DNA from 4 places in the Pseudomonas sp. NPDC089396 genome. Region 1 is predicted to be linked to each of the others. Evidence: riboswitches for the same ligand, from Rfam matches in the RefSeq annotation. Region 1 holds a riboswitch; each other region holds the start of a gene.

What was found. Region 1 has a riboswitch for cobalamin ahead of cobO (cob(I)yrinic acid a,c-diamide adenosyltransferase). Riboswitches for the same ligand answer to the same signal wherever they lie in the genome.
Region 2: it holds a riboswitch for cobalamin, as region 1 does, so the genes downstream of both, ACIPZB_RS26120 (TonB-dependent receptor) here and cobO (cob(I)yrinic acid a,c-diamide adenosyltransferase) in region 1, are expected to answer to the same signal.
Region 3: it holds a riboswitch for cobalamin, as region 1 does, so the genes downstream of both, ACIPZB_RS10055 (CbtB-domain containing protein) here and cobO (cob(I)yrinic acid a,c-diamide adenosyltransferase) in region 1, are expected to answer to the same signal.
Region 4: it holds a riboswitch for cobalamin, as region 1 does, so the genes downstream of both, ACIPZB_RS26110 (FecCD family ABC transporter permease) here and cobO (cob(I)yrinic acid a,c-diamide adenosyltransferase) in region 1, are expected to answer to the same signal.

Annotation. Positions count from the first base shown of each region.
Region 1 covers NZ_JBIVIC010000007.1:322,431-326,875, reverse strand. The annotation lists gene ACIPZB_RS15935 (C40 family peptidase) at 1-140, shown strand, start outside; gene ACIPZB_RS15930 (PQQ-dependent sugar dehydrogenase) at 154-1,470, opposite strand; cobalamin riboswitch at 1,604-1,825, shown strand; gene cobO (cob(I)yrinic acid a,c-diamide adenosyltransferase) at 1,944-2,555, shown strand; gene ACIPZB_RS15920 (cobyrinate a,c-diamide synthase) at 2,552-3,847, shown strand; gene bluB (5,6-dimethylbenzimidazole synthase) at 3,844-4,445, shown strand, end outside.
Region 2 covers NZ_JBIVIC010000021.1:25,435-29,879, reverse strand. The annotation lists gene ACIPZB_RS26135 (ABC transporter permease) at 1-595, shown strand, start outside; gene ACIPZB_RS26130 (ABC transporter permease) at 602-1,411, shown strand; gene ACIPZB_RS26125 (ABC transporter ATP-binding protein) at 1,431-2,579, shown strand; cobalamin riboswitch at 2,626-2,832, shown strand; gene ACIPZB_RS26120 (TonB-dependent receptor) at 2,942-4,445, shown strand, end outside.
Region 3 covers NZ_JBIVIC010000004.1:406,091-410,535, forward strand. The annotation lists gene ACIPZB_RS10045 (cobalamin biosynthesis protein) at 1-329, opposite strand, end outside; gene ACIPZB_RS10050 (CbtA family protein) at 347-1,039, opposite strand; gene ACIPZB_RS10055 (CbtB-domain containing protein) at 1,050-1,235, opposite strand; cobalamin riboswitch at 1,331-1,555, opposite strand; cobalamin riboswitch at 1,805-2,017, shown strand; gene cobW (cobalamin biosynthesis protein CobW) at 2,117-3,184, shown strand; gene cobN (cobaltochelatase subunit CobN) at 3,188-4,445, shown strand, end outside.
Region 4 covers NZ_JBIVIC010000021.1:20,251-24,695, forward strand. The annotation lists gene ACIPZB_RS26100 (OprD family porin) at 1-1,026, opposite strand, end outside; gene ACIPZB_RS26105 (ABC transporter ATP-binding protein) at 1,043-1,831, opposite strand; gene ACIPZB_RS26110 (FecCD family ABC transporter permease) at 1,828-2,850, opposite strand; cobalamin riboswitch at 2,961-3,161, opposite strand; gene ACIPZB_RS26115 (DUF1624 domain-containing protein) at 3,190-4,356, opposite strand.

The sequences.
Region 1 (4,445 bases):
TGGGTGAGGGGCGCTTCGTGCATGCGCCTTCCGCAGGTGGCACGGTACGTCTGGACTACCTGTCCAACAGCTACTGGGCCAAGGCCTACCTGCAAGCCAAGCGGGTGATTCCACCGGGGCACCTGGCGCAGAACCCCTGAGCGCAGCGGGTGGCTATCGCACTTTGCTCACCCGCCAGACCACATTGCCCACATCATCAGCGACCAGCACCCCACCGTGCTGGTCGCTGGCCACCCCGACCGGCCGCCCCATGGCCTTGCCTTGGTCATCGAGGAATCCGCTCAGCAGGTCTTGCGGTTTGCCTGCCGGCTTCCCGGCGCTGTCGAACGGCACGAAGATCACCTTGTAGCCACTGTGCGGCTTGCGGTTCCACGACCCATGCTGGCCAATGATCGCGCCTTGCCCAAAGGGCGATGGCAGGGCTCCCGGCTCGATGAACATCAGCCCCAGTGACGCGGTGTGCGGCCCCACGGCATAGTCCGGCGCCAGGGCCTGCGCGACCTTTTGTGGATCCTGCGGTTGTACCCGCTCGTCCACATGCTGCCCGTAGTAGCTGTACGGCCAGCCATAGAAACCACCGTCCTTGACCGATGTGATGTAGTCAGGCACCAGGTCGCTGCCGATCTCGTCGCGCTCGTTGACGGCCGTCCACAAGGCGCCGCTGCGAGGCTCCCAGGCCAAACCATTGGGGTTGCGCAGCCCTGAGGCATAGATCCGGTGCTGGCCGCTGGCCGGGTCCACTTCCCAGATCGCTGCGCGGCCTTGCTCCTGATCCATGCCGTTCTCACCGACGTTGCTGTTCGACCCGACGGTGACATACAACTTGGTGCCAGTGGGGTTGGCGATCACATTCTTGGTCCAGTGATGGTTGAGCGGACCACCCGGAAGATCGACGACCTTCTGGCCTTGCTCGCGGATCTGCATGGCGCCGGGTTCGTAGTGGAAACGCAGCAAACGATCGGTATCGGCGACGTAGAAATCCTTGCCTACCAACACCATGCCAAAGGGTGAATTGAGGCCTTCGATGAAGGTGCTGCGCATTTCCGCGACACCATCATGGTCGGCATCGCGCAGCAGGGTGATGCGGTTGGGGCTGGGCACCGCCGCGCCTGCACGTTTCATCGCCTTGCCCATGACCCAGCCACGGATGCCCTTGCCGTCTTCCGGCTTGGGCGGGGCGTTGGTTTCGGCCACGAGCACGTCGCCATTGGGCAATACGTACAGCCAGCGAGGATGATCGAGCCCTTCGGCGAAAGCGGTGACCTGGGTGCCTGTTGCCGCCATGGGTTTGCGCCCCTCTGGCCAGCCGATGGCGGGGGCGATGTTGACGGTCGGGATCAGCGTCTTGTTAGGGGCGGGCAACTGCGGCGCAGGGCCTGTGCCGTCGATCACCTCCAGGTGGGCGGTGTCGCCACAAGCTGCCAGGCAGGCGCCGAGCGCCCACGGTAAGACTATGCACATGCGCTTCATGGTCACCACCCTCGGAGTTTGGTCCATGACTATTCTGAGCTTGCCCCGTTGCCGGTGGTTCATTCGGGCGAGGCTGCAGGCGCCCATGAGCAAATCGTCCCGGTCGATTGACGCTCCCGGTGCAACCCTCTAACCTTCGCGGCGTGTTTCAGGTGCCCTGCCAGCCTCGACTGGGCAGGGTGAAACTGGGAAGCCGGTGGGCGCCAGCAAGGCGCGATTCCGGCGCTGCCCCCGCAACGGTAGGTGAGTAGCAGGCCGCGCAGGGCCACTGGATGCCAGCATCCGGGAAGGCGCGCAGGCTTGGGCCAAGGCCCGCTCACGAGCCCGGAGACCGGCCTGTCACTGCCAACGGCATCACGGAGGGTGATGCGCGGTGCACCGTGGCGTCCGGCCACGGCCCCTGCGCGTTCTCCGTCTGCCTGTCTATCGACCTGTCGCCGCTCTTTCGTGGCGTCAGCCTGCGGAGAACCCTGATGAGCGAACCCACCGACCGCGACGAACGCCACCTCGCGCGCATGCAGCGCAAGAAGGCGATCATCGACGAGCGCATCGCCAATTCCCCTAACGAATGCGGCCTGTTGCTGGTGCTGACCGGCAATGGCAAGGGCAAGAGCAGCTCGGCCTTCGGCATGCTCGCCCGTGCTCTTGGCCACGGCATGCAGTGTGGCGTGGTGCAGTTCATCAAGGGCCGCAACAGCACCGGCGAGGAGCTGTTCTTCCGGCGCTTCCCCGAGCAGGTGCGCTACCACGTGATGGGCGAGGGCTTCACCTGGGAAACCCAGGACCGCCAGCGCGACATCGCCGCCGCCGAAGCGGCCTGGGCCGTTTCCCGCCAGTTGCTGCAGGACCCGTCGGTGCAGTTCGTCGTGCTCGATGAGCTGAACATCGCCCTCAAGCATGGCTACCTCGACCTTGACCAGGTGCTCGGCGACATCCAGGCCCGGCCACCGATGCAGCACGTGATCGTCACCGGCCGCGCGGCCAAGCCCGAAATGATCGAACTGGCCGATACCGTCACCGAGATGGGCATGCTCAAGCACGCGTTTCAGGCCGGTATCCGCGCCCAGAAGGGCGTGGAACTGTGAGTCAGAGCCGCCATTGCCCGGCTGTATTGATCGCGGCACCTGCCTCTGGCCAGGGCAAGACCACTGTCACCGCCGCCTTGGCACGCCTGCACCGCAACCTCGGGCGCAGGGTGCGGGTGTTCAAGTGCGGGCCAGACTTTCTCGACCCGATGATCCTCGAGCGGGCCAGCGGTGCGCCGGTGTACCAGCTCGACCTGTGGATGATCGGTGCGCAGGAAAGCCGCCGCCTGCTGTGGGAAGCGGCAGGCGAGGCCGACCTGATCCTCATCGAAGGGGTGATGGGCCTGTTCGACGGCACGCCGTCGAGCGCTGACCTGGCGCGCCACTTCGGCGTGCCGGTGCTGGCCGTGATCGATGGTACGGCCATGGCCCAGACCTTTGGTGCCCTGGCCCTGGGCCTGGCGCGTTACCAGCCTGACCTGCCATTCGCCGGCGTGTTGGCCAACCGGGTCGGTAGCCTGCGCCACGCACAGCTGCTAGAAGGCAGCTTGACCGAGGGCCTGCGCTGGTATGGCGGTCTTTCGCGCGAGCGCGGCATCGAGCTGCCCAGCCGCCACCTGGGCCTGGTGCAGGCCAGCGAACTGAATGACCTGGATGCGCGCCTGGACGCCGCCGCCGAAGCCCTGGGCGCCAGCTGCGACGCCGCCTTGCCTCCGCCGGTGGCCTTCGCCGAGCCCGAGCCGCAAGCGTGCGCTGCGTCGCTGGCCGGCGTGCGCATCGGCGTGGCGCAGGATGAAGCGTTTGCCTTCACCTACCGTGCCAACCTCGATCTGCTGCGCACGCTCGGTGCGCAGCTCGAATTCTTCTCGCCACTGCACGACCGTGAGCTGCCGGAGGTGGACAGCCTGTACCTGCCAGGCGGTTATCCGGAGCTGCACCACCACGCGCTGGCTGCCAACACGTCGATGTGCAAGGCGATCCGTGCCCACCATGATGCGGGCAAGCCCTTGCTGGCCGAATGTGGCGGCATGCTTTACCTGCTCGATGCCTTGACCGATGTGGCGGGCGAACGCGCCGAATTGCTCGGCCTGCTGACGGGCGAAGCGACCATGCAGAAGCGCCTGGCAGCCCTGGCCCTGCAATCGGTGGAATTGCCGGAAGGGACCTTGCGCGGCCACACCTATCATCATTCGCTGACCAGCACCGAACTCGAGCCGATTGCCCGCGGTCTGAGCCCCAATGGCGGGCGCGGCAACGAAGCGGTGTATCGCCTGGGCCGCCTGACGGCCTCCTATGTACATTTCTATTTCCCCTCCAACCCCGATGCGACGGCGGCGCTCTTGCAACCATGAGCGAACACGCTTACAGCGCCGCCGAGCGCGCCGCGATCTACCGGGCGATTGGTGAGCGACGTGACATGCGCCACTTCGCTGGCGGCACGGTAGCCCCTGAACTGCTTGGCCGCTTGCTCGCGGCCGCGCATCAGGCGCCCAGTGTCGGCCTGATGCAGCCCTGGCGCTTCATCCGTATCAGCCAGCGTGACCTGCGCCAACGCATTCAGGCACTGGTCGAGCAGGAGCGGGTGCGCACGGCCGAGGCCCTGGGCGAGCGTTCCGACGATTTCATGAAGCTCAAGGTCGAAGGTATCGCCGACTGTGCCGAAGTGCTGGTGGCCGCCTTGATGGACAACCGCGAGCCCCATGTTTTCGGCCGCCGCACCCTGCCCGAGATGGACCTGGCCTCGCTGGCCTGCGCCATCCAGAACCTGTGGCTGGCGGCCCGGGCCGAGGGACTCGGCATGGGTTGGGTGTCGCTGTTCGACCCGCAGGCGCTGGCCGAGCTGCTGGGCATGCCCGCCGGTGCGAAGCCGGTGGCGGTGCTGTGCCTGGGGCCGGTGACCGCGTTCTACCCGGCACCCATGCTGGCCCTGGAACACTGGGCCAAGGAACA
Region 2 (4,445 bases), on a different contig from region 1:
CTGGGCGATCACCCTGGTGCCCAAGGGCTGGGGCCGCTGGCTGCTGAACATCGTGCTGCTGTCGATGTGGACCAGCCTGCTGGCGCGCACCTACTCGTGGCTGGTGCTGCTGCAAAGCTCGGGGGTGATCAACAAGGTGCTGATGGCCCTGGGCATCATCGATACCCCGCTGGAGATGGTGCACAACCTGACCGGCGTGGTGATCGGCATGAGCTACATCATGATCCCGTTCATCGTGCTGCCGCTGCAGGCGACCATGCATGCCATCGACCCGATGGTGCTGCAGGCCGGCTCGATCTGCGGCGCCAGCCCCTGGACCAATTTCTGGAAGGTGTTCCTGCCGCTGTGCCGCTCGGGGCTGTTCTCCGGTGCGCTGATGGTGTTCGTGATGTCGCTCGGTTACTACGTCACCCCGGCCCTGCTCGGCGGTGCGCAGAACATGATGCTGCCCGAATTCATCATCCAGCAGGTGCAGTCGTTCCTCAACTGGGGCCTGGCCAGCGCCGCCGCCGCACTGCTGGTGGTGATCACCCTGGTGCTCTTCTACCTGTACCTGAAGCTGCAGCCGGAATCCCCGGTCGGCAACGCGAGGTAATCCGCCATGCTTCTGTCACCCAATGCCATGGGCCGCCCACTGCGCACGGGCCTGTACCTGACCACCGGGGTCATCGCCGCGTTCCTGCTGCTGCCGGTGGTGTTCATCGTGCTGCTGTCGTTCGGCTCCTCCCAGTGGCTGGTGTTCCCGCCACCGGGCTGGACCTTCAAGTGGTACGTCCAGTTCTTCGCCAACCCGGAGTGGATGGACGCTGCACTGGCCAGCCTCAAGGTCGCCGTACTGACCACCGTGTTCGCCGTGCTGCTGGGCCTGCCCACCGCGTTCGCGCTTGTACGCGGCCGCTTCCCCGGCCGTGAGATGCTCTACGGCCTGTTCACCATGCCGATGATCGTGCCGCTGGTGATCATCGCGGTGGCGGTGTACGCGCTGTTCCTCAAGCTGGGCTACACCGGCACGCTGTTCGCCTTCGTGGTCAGCCACGTGATCGTCGCCCTGCCCTTCACCATCATCTCGATCATCAACTCGCTGAAGCTGTTCGACCAGTCGATCGAGGATGCCGCGGTGATCTGCGGGGCGTCGCGCCTGCAGGCGATCTTCAAGGTGACCTTCCCGGCGATTCGCCCGGGGATGATCGCCGGTGGCCTGTTCGCCTTCCTGGTCTCGTGGGACGAGGTGGTGCTCAGCGTGATGATGGCCAGCCCCGACCTGCAGACCCTGCCGGTGAAAATGTGGACCACCCTGCGCCAGGACCTGAGCCCGGTGATCGCCGTCGCTTCGACGCTGCTGATCGGCCTGTCGCTGATGGTCATGGTTATTGCCGCCGCCTTGCGCCGGCGCACCGAAGTCAACGCCTGAGTGCCCGGAGACAACAACAATGAGTGCAGTGATCAAAGACAACGCGCACAACAAGACCCTGGTCAGCCTGCGCGGCCTGAACAAGCACTACGGCGACTTCACCGCCGTGGACAATCTGGACCTCGAAATCCAGGACGGCGAGTTCCTCACCTTCCTCGGCTCCAGCGGTTCGGGCAAGTCCACCACCCTGTCGATGCTGGCCGGTTTCGAAACGCCCAGCAGCGGCGAGATCCTGGTCGAGGGCCAGTCGCTGGTGAACGTGCCGCCGCACAAACGTGACATCGGCATGGTGTTCCAGCGCTACTCGCTGTTCCCGCACCTGAACGTGCGCGACAACATCGCCTTCCCGCTGGCCATCCGCAAGCTCGGCGCCGCCGAGATCAACAAGCGGGTCGATGCCATGCTCAAGCTGGTGCAGCTGGAGAAGTTCGCCCACCGCAAGCCGTCGCAGATGTCCGGTGGCCAGCAGCAGCGTGTGGCGATCGCCCGCGCGCTGGTGTACGAGCCACGCATCCTGCTGATGGACGAACCGCTCGGCGCGCTGGACAAGAAGCTGCGCGAAGACCTGCAGGACGAGTTGCGTCAGCTGCACCGGCGCCTGGGCATCACCATCGTCTACGTCACCCACGACCAGGAAGAAGCCATGCGCCTGTCCCAGCGCATCGCCATCTTCAGCCACGGCAAGATCGTCGGCCTGGGCACCGGCTACGACCTCTACCAGAACCCGCCCAATGCCTTCGTCGCCTCGTTCCTGGGCAACTCGAACTTCCTGCGGATCAAGGCCAGCAGCCACGGTGCCGGCAGCTTCGAAGGGCAATCGGTGGCCATACGCCTGACACCTGGCCTGGCGGCCGGGCAGGAAGCACTCATCATGGTGCGCCCGGAAAAAGCCCTGGCCCTGACCGTCGACCAGGCCGCGCGCGAACCGCTGCCGGCGGGCTGGAACGAGGTGATTGCCAAGGTCGGCGAAGTGTTGTTCCTCGGCGAAAGCCAGACCTGTCATGTGATGACGCCAGGCGGCAGCGAACTGACCGTGAAAGCGCTGTCCGCCGCCGGCATGCCGATGCAACCGGGCGACACAGTGAAAGTGCGCTGGGCGGTGGCCGATGCCTGCATCTACACCGAGTGGGCAGAGAGCGATTTGAGCAAGGCGGCGGGTGCCCACTGACCGTCAGCCGCAGGTAAAGGATTGACGCGCGTCCCGACCAATGGTCAGATGCGCGCCAGTTTCAGGTGTCCTGCGCCGCCGCGCGCAGGGTGAAACGGGAAGCCGGTGCGTCGTGGTCCACGACAAGTCCGGCGCTGCCCCCGCAACGGTAAGCGAGCGACGCCTTCGACACACCACTGTGCGCCTGCATGGGAAGGTGAAGGCGTCATGACCCTCGTAAGCCCGGAGACCGGCCTGAAGCTTCACTTGGCAACCCGCGGTGGGCGGGCGCAGGCCGGTATCCGCGTGCGCGGCCTGCGTGCGCGGTTCGCCTTTGCGTGTTTTCCACCGGGATCCATTCATTCCTGCAGTAGTGGAAAGACATGTCCCGTTTCTTCAAGCTTCACCCTCTGGCGGCCTGCCTGGCCGTCTCCTTCCCGGCCTTGGCCGACGAGCACGACAGCCAGGTGCTGGCACTGCCCTCCACAGCCATCACCGATACCCGCGATCAGCAGCACGTCGACCTTGCCACGCCGACCGAGGCGGGTTCGCGCCTTAACCTGAGCGCCCTGGAAACCCCGGCCAGCACCAGCAGCATTACCGACGAGCAGATTCAGCAGCGCAATAACCTCACCGTGCAGGACGCCGTGACCCGCTCGCCGGGCATCACCTTCATCGGCAACCCGGGCGATGGCGGCACCGGCCTGTCGGCGCGTGGCTTTACCGGGCATGGCTCGGTGATGACCCTGTTCGACGGCGCGCACCTGTTCACCGGCGCAGGTACCCAGACCTTCCCGGTCGACCCGTGGATGGTCGAGCGCATCGATGTGATCCGTGGCCCGGCCTCGGTGCTGTATGGCGAGGGCGCCACCGGAGCGGTGATCAACGTCATCCCGAAAAAGCCCTTCGCCGGTGAAATCCACAACCACCTGCGCCTGGGCTACGGCTCCTGGGACCGCCAGCAACTGGGCCTGGACAGCGGCGGCAGCCTCAGCGAGCGCTTGAGCTATCGCCTCACCCTGAACCAGCAAGCCGGCAACGGCTGGGTCGACCGCACCGATTCGCGCAGCCTGGCCCTGAGCGCCGCGCTGCGTTTCGACGCCAGCGACGACTTGAGTTTTACCCTGGCCCATGAGCGTGGCGATGCCGAGCCTGCCAACTACTACGGCACGCCGCTGATTGACGGCCATTACCGCAGCAGCCTGCGCAAGAAGAACTACAACATCCAGAACGACGTGCAGCGCTACCACGATGAATGGACCCGCTTCACCACCGACTGGACCCTCAGCGACCAGGTCAGCGCCAGCAACCAGCTCTACTACATCAAGAGCCGCCGCCACTGGCGCAACGCCGAGAACTACAGCTGGGACGTCGATCGCGAGCAGCTGCTGCGCCAGAGCTACCTGGAGATCAGGCACAACCAGGAGCAGATCGGCGACCGCCAGACCTTCACGTTCGACCATTCGCTGCTCGGCCTGACCAGCAGGACGCTGGTCGGTGCCGAGTACAACAAGGTGCGTTTCAACGTCGACAGCAACGCGCCCTACAACGATGTGGGCGGCGACTACATCGACCCGTGGCAGCCGGCGCCGGGTTGGTTCCACAGCGATTCGCCCACGCGCCCGCAAACCTTGTCCACCACCCACACCTTCGCCCTGTTCGCCGAGAACCGCCTGCAGCTGACCGAGCGCCTGTCGCTGGTGACCGGCGTGCGCCGCGACCAGAACCATATCGACCGCGACAACCTCACCGACGGCACCCGCAGTGACCGTAGTTTGCAGGGTGGCAACTGGCGCGCAGGACTGGTGTTCGCGGTCACCGACAACCTGTCGCTGTATGGCCAGTACTCCACCAGCGAGGACGGGGTGAACAACCTGATCAGCCTCA
Region 3 (4,445 bases), on a different contig from region 1:
GCCGAGCCAAGCTCGCGGCTGGCCAGCGCCAACGCCGTGCTTTCGGCAACGCCCCAGCAGCCGCTGTGGGCATAGGCCGGTGCTGAGCGATGGCTGAGGAGGGGTTCGAATGCCTGTAGCTCGCTGGCATCGAATATCACCAGGATCAAGCCGTGACGCAGGGCCAACTGGCGCAGCCCTGGTTCATCGGCTTTCAGGCTGATAGTGGCAATGCCACGCAGCGCCTCAAGTGCCAGGCCTTGTGAAGCCAGGCTCTGGCGCAGCAGGGCATCGAGGACGTCCACCGGGCAACCTCGACGGCAACCGAAGCCGGCGTACAGCGCCGGCAGCGGCGTTTCAAGGTCCATCAGGCCTGTTGGGCACGACGGTAGAACCAGGCGCTGAGCAGGCCCAAGGCCAGCCAGAACGCGGCATTGGTGAGCCAGGAGGCAATCTTGAACTGGGTTTCCAGTGCGTCGGGCGCCAGGCTTTGGTGCACCTCAGGCTGCGGCGCACCGATGACGTGGGGCACTACCAGCAGCACCACGCCGACGGCCTTGAGCAGCCAGTGCCGGGAGAACACCAGCAGTGCCAGCCCCAGTGCGGTAGCGGCTGCGGTGCCGATCCACCAGCTCTGGCGTTGGCCGAGGTCGGCGGCGGCGGTACCGGGTAACTCGGGTGGCAGACCCAAGGTCGGGGCCAGGCAGAACACCGCGAAGCCGGCCAGGCCCCACAGCGCACCGGTGCTGACCCGATTGGGTTCGCGCAGGCTGTACAGGGCGACCAGGATCAGGGCGAAGCCAACGGCCACTACCAGGTTGCCCCCGGTGGTCGAGAGAATGCGTTGCCAGCCATCTTCGGGCGACCAGGCCTCTGCACTGTGTTCATGGGCCGCAACGGCCGCGCCGTCATGGCTGTGGTGTTCAGCGGCGGGGGCTGCCGACTCGTAGGTTTCCGCCTGGAGAATCAACGGGGCGACCCAGAAGCTTTGCAACAGGGTCAGCAGCAAGGCTGCGAGCAGGCCGCTGAACCCAGCGGTGCGGGCAATGCGCTTGATCATGGGGCAGGCCTCAGTGGCAGGGGAATGCGGCGCTGTGGCGGGTGTCGTGGGCGGCGTTGTGCACGGCCTCGATGTGCGAGAACCCGGCGAAATAGACCAGGCACAGGCCCAGCAGGCTGGCACCTACGGCGATGACGACGCGCTGGCTGAGGGTGACGGGGGTGGCGATGCTGTGCTTGGCGCTGGAAATGGGCATGACGCGTTCCTCTGTTGTTTTAAGCTCAACGGGCAAGCGCGGCAGCCCCGGACGCGAAGCGCCCAAGGGAATGCGACAGCGCCCGCCCACCGCGGGGTGTTCATGTGACGCCAGGCCGGTCTCCGGGCTTGCGAGGAGGAGCAGGGCTCCTTGGAAAGCGTCACCTTCCCATGCCGAACGACGTGGCACAGTGGTCTAGACGCTTCGCTCGCTTACCGTTGCGGGGGCAGCACCGGCCTGGTCCGGCCCCGCTCGAGGGCCTGCGACGCACCGGTTTCCCGTTTCACCCCCGAGGGGGCACCTGAACGCAAGACGTAAGGAGAGCACGAGGCAGGGTTTGCGTCAATTGGTTGCACTTTATTACTGGGAGCGCGGCCCATCGCCGGCAAGCCGGCTCCCACAGGTACAGCGTCGCCCTTGAGCAATGCGCTGTACCGGTGGGAGCCGGCTTGCCGGCGATGGGCTGCAAAGCAGCCCCAACAAAGTTGCAGCGAGCTTGCTCGCGCTGCGCTCGATCTTTGCGCCACCACAAAACGCAAGCCATGAGTTGACCACCCGCCACCCCCCGCGTAGCCTTGCCGCTTCGAGGTTCTTCGGCCAGGCCGAAGCTAAGACGGGAACGCGGTAAAAGCCGCGGCTGCCCCCGCAACTGTAGGCACCGGCAACGGATCGACACAGCCACTGCGCCAAAGGCGCGGGAAGGCGTCATCCTGCCAGCCCCCTGAATGATGGGGGCCGGAACGGTGCAAGCCAGGAGACCTGCCTCGTCACGTTTTCGACTTTCAACCGGGCGGGGTGATCCGGTGGCGAACGAGCCCGGCCGGCCTGGCCCGCGGCTTTCGTCCCGTGTGCCCGCGCCAACCTGCCAAGGGCAACGCGACATGAAAACACTGGCCAAGCTCCCCGTCACCATCGTCACCGGCTTTCTCGGCTCGGGCAAGACCACCTTGCTCCGGCACATGCTCGACAACGCCCAGGGCCGCCGCATCGCGGTGATCGTCAATGAATTCGGCGAGCTCGGCATCGACGGCGAAATCCTCAAGCAGTGCAGCATCGGCTGCACTGAAGAAGAGGCCAGCGGCCGCGTCTACGAGCTGGCCAACGGCTGCCTGTGCTGCACCGTGCAGGAAGAGTTCTTCCCGGTCATGCGCGAACTGGTTGCCCGTCGCGGCGACCTGGACCACATCCTCATCGAAACCAGCGGCCTGGCGCTGCCAAAGCCGTTGGTACAAGCCTTCCAGTGGCCGGAAATCCGCACGGCCTGCACCGTCGACGCGGTGATCACTGTGGTCGACAGCCCGGCCGTGGCCGCCGGCACCTTCGCCGCTTTCCCGGACCAGGTCGACGCCCAGCGCAAGCTCGACCCCAACCTGGACCACGAATCGCCGCTGCATGAGCTGTTCGCCGACCAGTTGGCCAGTGCCGACCTGGTGGTGCTGAACAAGGCTGACCTGATCGACGCCGAAGGCCTGGCCAAGGTCCGTGCCGAAGTGGCCGAAGAGCTGCCTCCAGCGGTCAAGGTCATCGAGGCCAGCAGTGGCCGTCTGCCACTGGACGTGCTGCTGGGCGTGGGCGCCGAATCCGAGGTGCACATCGATGGCCGCCGCACCCACCACGATTCGCACCACGACGGCGATGACCATGACGACCATGACCACGACGCGTTCGACTCCATCTCCATCGATCTGCCAGAAGCGGACGAAAGCCTGCTGCTCGACGCCCTGACGCAACTGGTGGTGGAGTTCGGCATCCTGCGCGCCAAAGGCTTCGCCGCCGTTCCCGGCAAGCCGATGCGCCTGCTGGTGCAGGGCGTGGGTACTCGCTTCGACAAACACTTCGACCGCGCCTGGCGTGCCGACGAGCCGCGCATCACCCGCCTGGTGCTGATCGGCCAGGACCTCGATGCCGTGCAGCTGGAAGCGCGCCTGCGCCAGGCCCTGGGCGCCTGACCCATGCATCTGCTGCGGACTCAGCCCGGCGGCTTCGTGCCGGACGACAGCATTGCCGACCTCGGCCAGACACCCGCCGAACTGGTGATCCTCTGCAGCGGCGATTCGCACCTGGCGTTGCTCGCCGAAACCGCCGAGCAACTGGCGGATGACTTTCCCAGCCTGCGTCTGGCCAACCCGATGCAGGTGCAGAACCATGCATCGGTCGACCTGTATGTAGAAGAGGTACTGCGCCACGCCAAGGTCATCCTGGTGTCGTTGCACGGTGGCGTCGGCTACTGGCGCTACGGTGTCGAGCAGTTGGTGACGCTGGCGGAGCGCGGTGTGCAGTTGATCCTGGTGCCGGGCGACGACCGCCCGGACCCGGAACTGACCGATCTGGGCACGGTGACTGGTGCGGCGGCAGAGCGCCTCTGGCACTACCTGCGCCAAGGTGGCAAAGCCAATGCCGTCAACCTGTTCAACTGCTTGGCCAACCAATGGCTGGGGCGCGATTACACTTGGGACGAACCGCAACCCTTGCCACGTACCTCGGTGTATCACCCCACCAAGGCCAGCGCTACGCTCGAGGACTGGTACGGCGAGTGGCACCCCGAGCATCCGGTGGCACCGCTGCTGTTCTACCGTTCGCATTTGCAGGCGGCCAACACCGCCTTCATCGATGTATTTTGCCAACGCCTGCAGGCAGCCGGGCTCAACCCGCTGCCTATCGCCGTCGCCAGCCTCAAGGAAAGCGCCTGCCTGGATCAGGTCGAACAGTGGTTGGACGAGGTCGGCGCCGAGGTGCTGGTCAATACCACCGGCTTTGCCTTGTCCAGCCCGGAGCGCCCCAACCTGCGCCCGCTGCGTCGCGATATTCCCGTGCTGCAGGCCATCTGCGCGCAGGACAATCAGCCGGGATGGGAAGCCAGCGAGCAGGGACTGGGCGCCCGCGACCTGGCCATGCACATTGCCTTGCCGGAATTGGACGGGCGCATCATTACCCGGCCGGTCAGCTTCAAGGACATGGCCTGGCGCAGCGAGCGCAGCCAGTCCGACGTGGTCTGCTACCGGGCCCACCCCGAGCGCATGGACTTCGTCGCCGAACTGGCGCGGCGCTGGGTCGAGCTGGCACGCCTGCCCAATGGGCAAAAGCGCGTGGCCTTGGTCCTGGCCAACTACCCGACCCGCGATGGGCGCATCGGCAATGGCGTTGGGCTCGACACGCCAGCCGCTGCCCTGAACATACTCCAGGCCCTCAAAGCCGAGGGTTACCCGCTGG
Region 4 (4,445 bases), on a different contig from region 1:
CTGCCATGACTTCTCGTGCGGTGCGTTGAAGTCGGACATCTGCACCGCGTTGGCAAGGTAGATCGCCCCACGGGTCACGTAGTCGAACGGGGTATCGCCGTGCACCTGCTGCCAACCGAGACTGACGCTGTGCGGCCCCTGGCTGTAGCGCGAGACCAGGCTCCAGGTGGTGTTGTCGATGCGTCCGGACAGGGCCTTGCCAGTGTCGGTGGTACGGTACAGGTTCAGGTCCAGGCTCAGGCTGCGGCGGTCGTCCAGTGCGTGGGTCAGCGTGCTGCCGAGGTAGTGCTGGTTCCAGGTGTCTTCATAGCGGGAGGTATACAGACTGCCGGTGAACGCGGCGCCGGGGTTCCACACCAGGCCGGCGAGGTCGAAGGTATTGCCCTGGCGGCCGTTGGAGTAGTTCACCACGAAGCCCTGATCATGGCTTGAGGCGTTACGGTCGGTGCTTTCGTTGAAGTGCCCCGCGACCAGTTTCAGCGTGTCGATTTCGTTGCTGGAGAAGAAGAACCCGGTTGCCGTTTCCGGCAGCAGGCGGCTGTCGGATGAGCTGAACACCGGCGTCTTCACCCGCTGCTCGCCATAGGACAGCACAGTGTTGGACAGGCGCAACTTTGCCGCCGCGCCGCCCCGGCTGTACTCATTCTTCGGGTGGCCGTCATTGTCCACACCGAGCAGGCGCGCCTTGCCCGCCCGGCCACCACCGCTGTCGAGCTGTACGCCCAGGTAGGCATGGGCATCGATTCCCACGCCTATCAAGCCTTGGGTAAAACCGGACTGCAGCGTCCCCATCAAACCGTAGGCCCATTCTTCAGCCAGGCCATTGCGTTCGCTACGCGGCTTGTAGGCATTGCGGGCGGCACTGTTGCGCCCGCCATGCTTGTAGTCACGCTGGTCGTACACGGTGCGGTTGAGCAAGCTCCAGTTACTGTCTTCGACCAGCCCACGGCTTTGCGATTGCACCGATTCGGCAAGCGCGGCAACGGGCAGTAAAGCGCTGGCGAGCAGCAGGGCTGTGGAGCGCATGGGGCAGCTTCCTGGTTCAGGGGACGCGAAAACGCAGGAAGCGCGCGCCGTCGAAGGGATCGGTGAGGTAGTGGCCGTGCACCCCAAAGGTGCTCAGCAGGCGTTCGGGGGTGAGCACATCCAACGGCTTGCCCAGGGCAACCAGGCGGCCCTGGTCGAGCACTGCCACGCGGTCGCAGGTCAGCGCCTGGTTGAGGTCGTGCAGGGCCACCAGGGTGGTGACCGGCAACGCCTGGACGCGGTGCAGCAGGCTCAGCTGATGCTGGATATCCAGGTGGTTGGTCGGCTCATCGAGCAGCAACACCTGGGGCTGCTGGGCCAGGGCACGGGCGATGTGCACGCGTTGGCGTTCGCCACCGGACAGCGAGCCCCAGAGACGTGTGCGCAGGTGCGTGGCATCGAGGTCGGCCAGCGCCTGCTCGACGATGGCGCGGTCCTCGCGGGAAAACGGTGCCAACGCCGACAACCACGGCGTGCGCCCCAGGGTCACGGCGTCGAATACGCGAATGGCATCGAGGGTGTCGGCTTGCTGCTCGACCAGCGCCAGGACCTGGGCGATACGCCGTCGAGGCAGGCGCGCGATAGGCTCGCCGAGCAAGTGGACGCTACCGCTTTGCGGGGTGCGCAGCCCGGCCAGAAGCTTGAGTAACGACGACTTGCCGGAGCCGTTGGGGCCGACGATGCCGAGGGTTTCGCCTGCCACCACGCTCAGGTCGATGTCACGCAGTACAAGGTTACCGGCCAACTGAAAGCTCAAGCCCTGACAGGCGAGAGGGGCGAGTTGCAGCGCTGTCATGGCCGTCATGGGCGTCCCCGGCGGCTGACCAGGATCAGCGCGAACACCGGTGCGCCGATCAGTGCGGTGACCACACCCACCGGAATCACCTGACCAGGAATCAGCGTGCGTGACAGCACGTCAGCGGCAATCAGAAACAGCGCGCCGCCCAGTGCACTGGCCGGCAACAGGCGGTTGTGGCCGGGGCCGAGCAACAGGCGCAGGGCGTGCGGAATGACCAGCCCGACGAAACCGATGGCGCCGACAATGGACACCATCACCGCCGTCACCAACGCCGCGCAGCAGATCAACAGCCACTGCGTGCGGCGCACGGCAACACCCAGCGAGGCCGCCGAATCGGCGCCGAAGGTGAAGGCGTCCAGGGCGCGGCGCTGCCACAGGCACACCAGCAAGCCGACTAGCGCTGCGGGCAGCGCTAGCCACACCGACGGCCAACGCACGCCGCTCAAGTTACCCAGCAGCCAGAACAGAATGCCGCGCGCCTGTTCGGCGGTGGCCGACTTGGTGATGAGGAACGCGGTGAGGGCGTTGAACAGCTGCGAGCCGGCGATGCCCGCCAGGATCACCTGGGCGTTATGGCTGCTCGGGCCGGCCGCACGGGCCAGCACCAGCACCAGGGCGAAGGCCGTCAGTGCGCCGATGAATGCACCGGCGGACAGGCTCAGGGCCGCACTGCCCAGGCCCAGCAGGCCGACCAGTACCGCACCGGTCGAGGCGCCTGCCGACAAGCCCAGCAGGTACGGCTCGGCCAGTGGATTGCGCAGCAGCGCCTGGAGGATCACCCCGCAGGTCGCCAGCCCGGCGCCGCAGGCGGCGGCGACCAGGGTGCGGGTCAAGCGGTAGTTCCAGACGATGCCGGCGTCGATCGGGTCGACCGGGTAATCGGCTTGCCACAGGTGGTTGGCCAGCACCTGGCAGACCAGCCGCAGCGACAACTGGGTTTCGCCAATGGCCGTGCCGGCCAGCACGGCCGCCAGCAGGGTCAGCAGGGCGAGGCCTGCGAGCAGGATGGCGAAACGGGGCTGCATGCTGGGCGATCTCCTATCGGACAGTTCACGGAAGGAACCCACGGACAGGCATCGCCGAGCCCCCGCACGCAGCGGGGGCAGCACCAATGGCCAATCCCGGACACCCCGCCGGTTGGTGAATGTAGGCCGGCAGGTCTCCTGACTGGTGCGTCGTCGCCCGGCTCCGGCCTTCCCGGGTCGGTTGACCCAGTGGCATCGATGGAGCGGGCTCGGCACCTACAGTTGCGGGGGCAGTTCCGTTTGGCACGCCTTGGGCGGGCCAGGGATTCCCTGTTAGTTCCATGGTGGAAACCGGCGGGCGGCATGGTAGACCATCAGGCCGCCGGGTGAAACGCTAAATCACAGGTACTTGAGCCAGGTGATATCGCGCCGGCGTGCCTTGAGCCGGGCAAATCCGCGCACCGGCAGGTACAGCGCCACGGCCAGCAGCGCGGCGGTGAGCCACACCGCGGCAATGCCGTCGAAGCCGAAGTAGTCGCCGTGGTTGCGCCCGAACAGGGCGACGCTGGCCAGGTACAGCAGCTTCAGCACGTACAGGTGCAGCAGGTAGAAGAACATCGGCGCCGCGCCGAACACTGCCAGGGCGCTGATCCAGCGGGCCTGCCCGGCGCGCTCGAAGGTACGCAGCAATAGCAGGCCGCAGCCCAGGGTCAGGGCCAGGAACAGCAGCGACGGTGGATACTTGGTGATGTTGAAGAAACTCATCAGGGTTTGGGTCACGGTCGGGAAGCCGCTCCAGGGGGCTTCGCCATAGCCGTTCTGGATGCGCAGCACCATGAAGCCGAGCAGGGCGATGACCCCGGCCAGCAGCAGGTGATACTGGCGTTGTTGCGCATCGCTACCCCGGGCGAACCAGGGACCGAGGCCATAGCCCAGGGCGATCACGCCGATCCATGGCAGCACTGGGTAGGAAGTGCGCAGGCGCAGGTTTTCGGAGAGCTCCAGCCAGCCACGGTCATGCAGGATCGCCCAGGGCACGTGCAGGGCGGACTCGACGCCGAAGTGCAGGCCATCGAGCAGGTTGTGCCCGGCCACGATCACGGCCCCCACGGCCAGCAGCGCGGGGCGCGGCAGCCACACCAGCAGCGACAGGGCGAGCATGCTGATGCCGATGGCCCAGATCACCTGCAGGTAGATGACACTGGGCGGCAGCTGGAACGTCCAGGCGAAGTTGACCAGGGTGAACTCCAGCACCACCAGGAACAGCCCGCGCTTGAACAGGAAGGCCGAGACATCGCTGCGGCCCTGGTATTTCTCGCCGTACAGCCAGGCCGACAGGCCCGTGAGCAGGACGAACACCGGCGCGCACAGGTGGGCCAGGGTGCGGCTGGCGAACAGCGACGGGTCGGTGGCGTCGATGGCCATCGGGTCGCTGACCTGGCGGTGCAGGAAGAAGGTTTCGCGCACATGGTCGAGGAGCATGAACAGGATCACCAGGCCGCGCAGGGCGTCGATGCTCTGCAGGCGCTGGGTGAGCTGGGTGGGAGTGGCGGCGGCACTGGTCATGGAAGGGGTCGCAGGCAGGAATGAATGTCAAATGAAATGTTATCTTATAACTTTTTGGGGTAAGCAGGGAAGTTGTTTTTGTGGTGTTC